DNA from 3 places in the Streptomyces sp. bgisy130 genome. Region 2 is predicted to be linked to each of the others. Evidence: riboswitches for the same ligand, from Rfam matches in the RefSeq annotation. Region 2 holds a riboswitch; each other region holds the start of a gene.
The links. Region 2 has a riboswitch for cobalamin ahead of AC3EUV_RS18980 (SCO2321 family membrane protein). Riboswitches for the same ligand answer to the same signal wherever they lie in the genome.
Positions count from the first base shown of each region.

Region 1: another riboswitch for cobalamin. It lies ahead of AC3EUV_RS15690 (cobalamin biosynthesis protein); the one in region 2 lies ahead of AC3EUV_RS18980 (SCO2321 family membrane protein).
Region 3: another riboswitch for cobalamin. It lies ahead of nicT (Nickel transporter NicT); the one in region 2 lies ahead of AC3EUV_RS18980 (SCO2321 family membrane protein).

Region 1 covers NZ_JBYISA010000010.1:3,974-6,229, reverse strand. The annotation lists gene AC3EUV_RS15695 (cobyric acid synthase) at 1-175, opposite strand, end outside; gene AC3EUV_RS15690 (cobalamin biosynthesis protein) at 264-1,298, opposite strand; cobalamin riboswitch at 1,452-1,601, opposite strand; gene AC3EUV_RS15685 (effector-associated constant component EACC1) at 1,805-2,242, shown strand; gene AC3EUV_RS15680 (caspase family protein) at 2,248-2,256, shown strand, end outside.
Region 2 covers NZ_JBYISA010000013.1:14,374-16,629, reverse strand. The annotation lists gene AC3EUV_RS18985 (Strvi_7410 family MBL fold metallo-hydrolase) at 1-417, shown strand, start outside; cobalamin riboswitch at 540-661, shown strand; gene AC3EUV_RS18980 (SCO2321 family membrane protein) at 885-2,192, shown strand; gene AC3EUV_RS18975 (SCO2322 family protein) at 2,192-2,256, shown strand, end outside.
Region 3 covers NZ_JBYISA010000005.1:24,473-26,728, forward strand. The annotation lists gene AC3EUV_RS09020 (alpha/beta fold hydrolase) at 1-570, shown strand, start outside; cobalamin riboswitch at 682-928, shown strand; partial or broken gene nicT (Nickel transporter NicT) at 939-2,097, shown strand; gene AC3EUV_RS09030 (VOC family protein) at 2,133-2,256, opposite strand, start outside.

The DNA.
Region 1 (2,256 bases), on a different contig from region 2:
CGAACGAATTCAGCGACATGTTCTGTGCCTTGAAGGGCGCCACCCGGACGCCCTGCCGGACCAGCCAGCGGCAGATCCCGGCCGTCACCACGCTCTTACCGGCGTCGGACGTCGTCCCGGCCACCAACAGGCCACCGCCGACCGCCCCGCCGGCTGCCTTCAACCGCCCGTTCACCGGCTCCTCCTCCTCCTCCTGCGCTTCGGGTCACTACACCCGCCCACCCCCCGAAGGGGGGTGGGCGGCGGGGAAAAAACGGACGGCCTCATACCGCGCCCGCCTCACGCCCGAGCCCCTTGGCCCCCCGAGCCAACGCCCCCCGGGCCACCACAGCCCGCGCGGCGCCGCCCGCCGCCCGCGCCGCCACCGTCGTCGCCAGTGCCAGCACACTTACCCGCCGGGAGAGCCGCACCGCGCGCTCGATGTCGTCCACCGCCACCGGCGGCGCCGGGCCGTTGAGCACCGGACGGTGTTCCACCCGCCCGCCGTACGCCAGCGTGCCGCCCAGCCGTACGCCCAGCGCACCCGCGAACGACGCCTCCACCGGGCCCGCGTTGGGGCTCGGATGCGCACCGCCGTCCGCCCGCCAGGCCCGCAGCGCACCGCGCCGGTCGGGGCCGGCGAGCACGGTCAGCGCGGCGGTCAGCCGGGAGCCGGGCCAGCCGGCGAGATCGTCGAGCCGGGCCGCGGCCCAGCCGAAGCGGCGGTAGCGCGGCGACTTGTGCCCCACCATCGCGTCCAGGGTGTTCACCGCACGGAACGCCACCAGACCGGGCACTCCGCCCAACGCGCCCCATACCAGGGCGCCGACCACCGCGTCGGAGGTGTTCTCGGCGACCGACTCCACCACCGCACGGGCCATCTGCGGCCCGTCCAGCGCCTGCGGATCGCGCCCGCACAGATGCGGCAGCCGCTCCCGTGCCACGTCCAGATCACCCGCCGTCAGCGCCCCGCCGACGGCCCGTGCCTCCCGGCCCAGCGAGGTGCCGCCCAGCACGGCCCAGGCCGTCGCCGCAGTCAGCGCGACCCGGGCGCCACCACGGAGCGACAGCAGAGAAGCGGAAGCCGAGCCCCGCACCGCGCGCTCCAGCAGCGCCGCACCGGCCGCGGCCCCGCCCGCACACAGCACGGCATGAGCCGCCCCGTAACCACGGTGGTCGCGCCACAGCCGGCGCTCGACGGCGCCCGCGGCCCGGCCGAACGCGGCCACCGGATGGCCGCGCCGCGGATCCGCCGCGATCAGGTCGCCGAGAAAGCCGAGGGCCGCGCCGCACGCATATCCCGCGTGTTCGCCGCGCATCGGGTCAGACCGCCGTCAGGGCGCGTCCGTGACGTCCCGCCCGGCCCCGAAGGAGCCCTGCGGCAGCGGGCAGTGGCGATCTCAAGGGGCGGCCGGGCATGGCGGTATGTCCTCACTCAGGGTCCGCGCCCTGGCTCGACGTGACGGCGACCAGAGTCTCCTGGCTCCCGGATCGGCGTGTCCTCCGGCCTTCCAGTCCCGCGTACGTCATCCGACGTATGCGAGGCGGACCGTGGCCTTCGCTGGAGGAACGCTCCCCGGTGACAGTGGCGGGACCGCGCCGGATTCGCACCGGACTTCCTCTGCTGTCGCCGATTGGCTCCGGCAGTCCACCACGCCCCGCGAACGCCGTCAACTCACCCTTGACCTGCGACGCTGCCCCGTGGCAGGCGCTGTGGCGCACGCCACAGCGTGGCTGGGGGGTCACGGACGGTTGCCCGCGCACCTGATCCCGCGTCACTATCTGGTGCACGGCGGCGAAGGGGCCGCCGGAAGGGGGCCGGGGGATGCCGCAGCGCGCTGACCGTCACGAGATCCGTATCAGGATCACGGGCACGAACAATCCTGACCAGGACGCCGAGGACCTCAAGGCGTGGCTGGAGCGCGAGCCCTGGCTGAACGGGCGGCCGCACGACTGGGAGCTGCGGCCGGCGGGGGAGCGCGACGACGGCCCCGGCGACATGGCCATCGGCGTCGACGACCTGATCCTGGTCGTGGTCGGCGCGGTCGCCGCCGAGATCACCAAGAGCCTGAGCATCGCCCTGCGCGAGTGGCTGCGCCGCCGCAGGGAGGAACGCGACACCGGCGAACGGCCCGCCGTGGCGGTCGGCGGCGGGGACGGCGAACTGCGCGCACTGGGCGACCCGGGACCGGGCGCCCCGGCCCCCGAACGCCCCGATCCCGGCAGCCCGGCGAACGGGGGCGGCAGCACCGCCGGGGACTGAGCCGGATGTCCGAA
Region 2 (2,256 bases):
TACGAGGCCCCGGACGAGGAGGGGAGCCCGCCCGGCCCGCACGGCATGGCGGGCTCCGGGGAGGACGCCGACCCCTTGGGCGACTACCTCGACTCCCTCGAGCGCGTCGGCCGGCTCGACCCCGCCGAGGTGCTGCCCGCCCATCAGCACGCGTTCACCGACGCCGGCGGCCGGGTGCGCACCCTCATCGCCCACCACGAAGAGCGGCTGGCCCAGCTCGGATCCCTGCTCCAGGAACCGCGCACCGTCTGGCAGCTCGCCGTGGCCATGGAGTGGAACCGCCCGTGGGAGCAGATCCCTTACGGATCCCGCAATATCGCCGTCTCGGAGGCCGAGGCCCATCTGCGCCGGCTGGTGAAGCAGGGGCGGGCGGAGTGGGTGCCGGGGTCGGATCCGGTGCGGTATCGGGCGGTGTGAGGGGGCGGGCCTTTCGTACCCGGCGCCGGTGCGCCCGGCCCGTGCCGCGCCCGTGCCCGGCGCGCGCGCCGCTCCCTCCGGCTCGTGCCGGATTTCGTCGGCTCGTACGGGCGAGCGAGCGCCCGCCCGGTGCCGGTTAAGGTGTGCGGGACAAATTCATCCGTACCCGATCGGGGGAAGCCGGTGGAAATCCGGCGCTGACCCGCAACCGTGAGGACGGCCCGTCCGTACCGCGCCGGCTGGCCCGGCAGGACGGCCGTACGAGCCGGAGCACCCGAGGGGGCACGACCAAGGCTCCCGCCACCGGAACCGTCCGCCACAGGGACGGCCGGTGCGCGGCACCGTCGAGGTATACGGAGCTGAGCCCGGTGCCACCGCGTCCGCGATCCAGGGGGATGGCCGCGCGGGCGGTCGGCCGAGCGCGGCTGCGTACATCTCCGCGACCCGACCCGAGAGGCACCGACCCGATGGCCCCCATGGCTTCCATGGCTCACCAGGCCCCCCTGACGCACCCCGTCGCCTTCCTGGCGCGCCGCGCCGCCACGGCGCTGGCGGCCGCGGCGGTGCTGGGCGCGGCCGCTGCCCCCGCCGCGTACGCCGACGACGCCGCCCCGTCCGCGTCCCCCAAGAAGCTGCCGGACGGCCTGTACGGCACCAAGGACCCGCAGTACGACGGGGTGTGGCGGCAGTCGCTCGCGCTGCTCGCGCAGGACACGGTGGGGGTGCGGCCGGCGGCGTCCGGCGTGCGCTGGCTGGTCGGGCAGCAGTGCGCCGACGGCGCGTTCACCGCTTTCCGTGCCGAGCCCGGCAAGCCCTGTGACGCCAAGACCATGCGGGACACCAACCAGACTGCGGCCGCGGTGCAGGCGCTGGCCGCGCTCGGCGGGCACGGTGACACCGTGCAAAAGGCCGTGGGCTGGCTGAAATCGGTGCAGAACGATGACGGCGGCTGGAGCTCGATGCCCGGTTCGGCCAGCGACGCCAACTCCACGTCCGTGGTCATCGGCGCGCTCGCGGCGGCGGGCGAGAAGCCGCGGTCCGTGACCTCCAAGAAGGGCGGCAAGACCCCGTACGACGGGCTGCTCACCTTCCAGCTGGGCTGCGACGCGAAGGAGGGCGAGCGCGGCGCGTTCACCTTCCAGCTCAAGGGCGCCGCCCCGAACGCCGACGCCACCGCGGCCGCCGCGACCGGAGCGCTCGGCAAGGGCTTCGTCGTGGCGCCCGCTGACCAGCGGGCAGACGCTCCGGTCAAGCCGCTGAACTGCAAGGACGGCGGGGACGCGAAGAAGAACGAGTCGGCGCGGGCCGCGGCGGGTGGCGATGCCTACCTCGTCGCGCAGCTCGACAAGAACGGGCAGCATCTGCTCTCCGCGATGCCGGGCGCCGAGAAGCAGCCCGATGTCGGCAACACCGCCGACGCGGTGGTGGCGCTGGCGGCGGGCGGGCACGGTGCCGCTGCCGCGAAGCCGCTGAAGTGGCTGGAGAAGAACGCCACGGACTGGGCCAAGCAGAACGGACCCGCCGCGTACGCCCAGCTGGTGCTGGCCGCGCACGCCACCGGTACCGACCCGCGTTCCTTCGGCGGCACCGACCTGGTGGCCGCGCTCAACGCCACCGGTCCCAAGCCGGCCGCCGCGGCGCAGAAGGACACCGGGGACGCCGACGGCGCCACGGACGGCGGCGGCATCAGCGTGTGGTGGGTCATCGGCGTCGGCCTCGCCTTCGGCGCCGGCATCGGGTTCCTGCTGAGCAGCCGTAAGAAGAACCAGCTCTGATGCGGCGGACCAGGATCGCCGGCGCCGTACTGCTGGCCGGTACGGTCACCGGCCTGGCCGCCGG
Region 3 (2,256 bases), on a different contig from region 2:
GTCCCCAGCGCCGTCCTCGTCGGCCTTTCCCACGGCGCGCGGGTCGCCCTGGACACCGCCCTCGCCCACCCCGGCCGGGTGACGGCCCTCGCGCTCGCCTCCCCGGGAATCAGCGGCCGGGCCTTCACCGACCCCTTCGTCCTCGCGCACATCAAGGAGCAGGTGGCGGCGATCGGCGAACCGGACGGCGCGGAGCGGTATGTCGAGCACTTCCTGCGGATATGGGTGGACGGGCCGCATCGTGAGCCGTCCGCGGTGCACCCGGGATTCCGCGAACGGATGCGCGCCTCGGCCGCGGCCAATGTGGAGGTCCATGCCGACGGAATGGGCGCCGGAATGCCCCTCGAAGTCGGTGCCGCCGACCGCCTCGGGGAGGTCCGGGTGCCGACGGTCGTGTTCGACGGCGACCTCGACAGCCGGGACATCTCCGCCAACGCCCATGCGATAGCCCTGACCGTCCCCGGCGCCCGAAGGGTCCGAATACCGGGTGCGGCCCATATGGTCAACCTGGAGAACACCCCGCTCTTCGACCACGAACTGCACACCTTCCTCTCGTCCCTGGACTACTGACCCACCGGGACCGTCAGCCCACCGCAACCGGCCCTCTGTGAACGGCCCGTTGAGGGGCGCCCCCGCGAACGGCGGAAAACCCCCACACACCTCGTGCCACGGGGGCGGCGGCTAGAGTGGCCGGGCCGTGGTGTTCGGGAAGCCGGTGACGGACCTTGTGGTCCCAGCCCGGAGCGGCCCTCGCCACTGTGATCGGGGAGTTTCCACCCCTTCCGCGGGCGCCTGGCGCGCCCGCGGCGCCACTGACCGCAGCCCGCGGCCGGGAAGGCGGGGGCGGACGCGGGCACCCTTCCCCAAGCTCTAAAGGAGCAGGGTGATACCCCTAAGCCAGGAGACCGGCCACGGCATCTCACGAACTGATCCACGAGGTGCTGGAGCGTGACCGTCCGGATGGCCCTGTCCACCGATACCCCGAACTCCCCTGCCCCCGCCGCATTCCGCTGGCGCCGGCAGGACACCGTCCGTACCGCGGGCCTGATGGCCGTCATAGCCGGGCTGCATGTCGTGGCCTTCGGCGTGCTCTTCCTGCTCGTGGTCCCGAACCACTACTCCGTCGGCAGCCAGGTCTTCGGCGTCGGGCTCGGCATCACCGCGTACACCCTCGGTATGCGGCATGCCTTCGACGCCGACCACATCGCCGCGATCGACAACACCACCCGCAAGCTGATGGCCGACGGCAAGCGGCCCATCTCGGTCGGCTTCTGGTTCGCCCTCGGCCACTCCAGCGTGGTCGTGATGATGGCGGCCCTCGTGGCCGGCGGCGCCCAGCTCGCCGGCACGCTGCTCAACAACGAGTCCCGTACGCACCAGATCCTGGGCACCGTCGGCACCACCGTCTCGGGCACCTTCCTCTACCTCATCGCCGCCCTCAACCTCATCGCGCTGGCCGGGATCTGGCGGGTCTTCCGAGGGATGCGGGACGGCCACTACGACGAGGCCGAGCTGGAGCAGCGCCTCGACGCACGCGGCTTCATGAACCGCTTCCTGGGACGGTTCACCCGCTCCATCTCCCGCCCCGGCCAGATGTTCCCGCTCGGTTTCCTCTTCGGGCTCGGCTTCGACACCGCGACCGAGGTGACCCTGATGGTGATGGCGGGCAGCGGCGCGGCGGCGGGCCTGCCCTGGTACGCGATCCTGTGTCTGCCGCTGCTGTTCGCCGCCGGGATGAGCCTGTTCGACACCCTGGACGGCACCTTCATGAACTTCGCCTACCAGTGGGCGTTCGCCAACCCGGTGCGCAAGGTCTACTACAACCTCACCATCACCGGCCTGTCGATCGCCGTCGCCTTCTTCATCGGCACCATCGAGCTGGTGACGGTGCTGCACGACAAGCTCGGCCTCAACGACGCGCTGACCGGCTGGATTTCCGGCCTCGACCTCGACAACGTCGGCTTCATCATCGTCGGCCTGTTCGTGGTGGTGTGGGCCGCGGCGCTGGCGTACTGGCGCCTGTCCGGCGTCGAAAAGCGCTGGGCGGAGCGGGCCGGGCGAGCCGAGTCGCCGGGGCGGACCGCGCCAGAAAGCTGAGGAACCGCGGGCCCGCCCGACCTGACCCCGCGCCCTCAGGTCGCCGAGCCCGCCGCGGCGCCCGTCTCCCGGTCCGGCCCCCACTGCTCCAGCGCCGCTGCCAGATCGAGGGGCAGCAGCCGGTCCGGCTGGTCCGGGCCCGGCCAGTCCTCCCGCGGG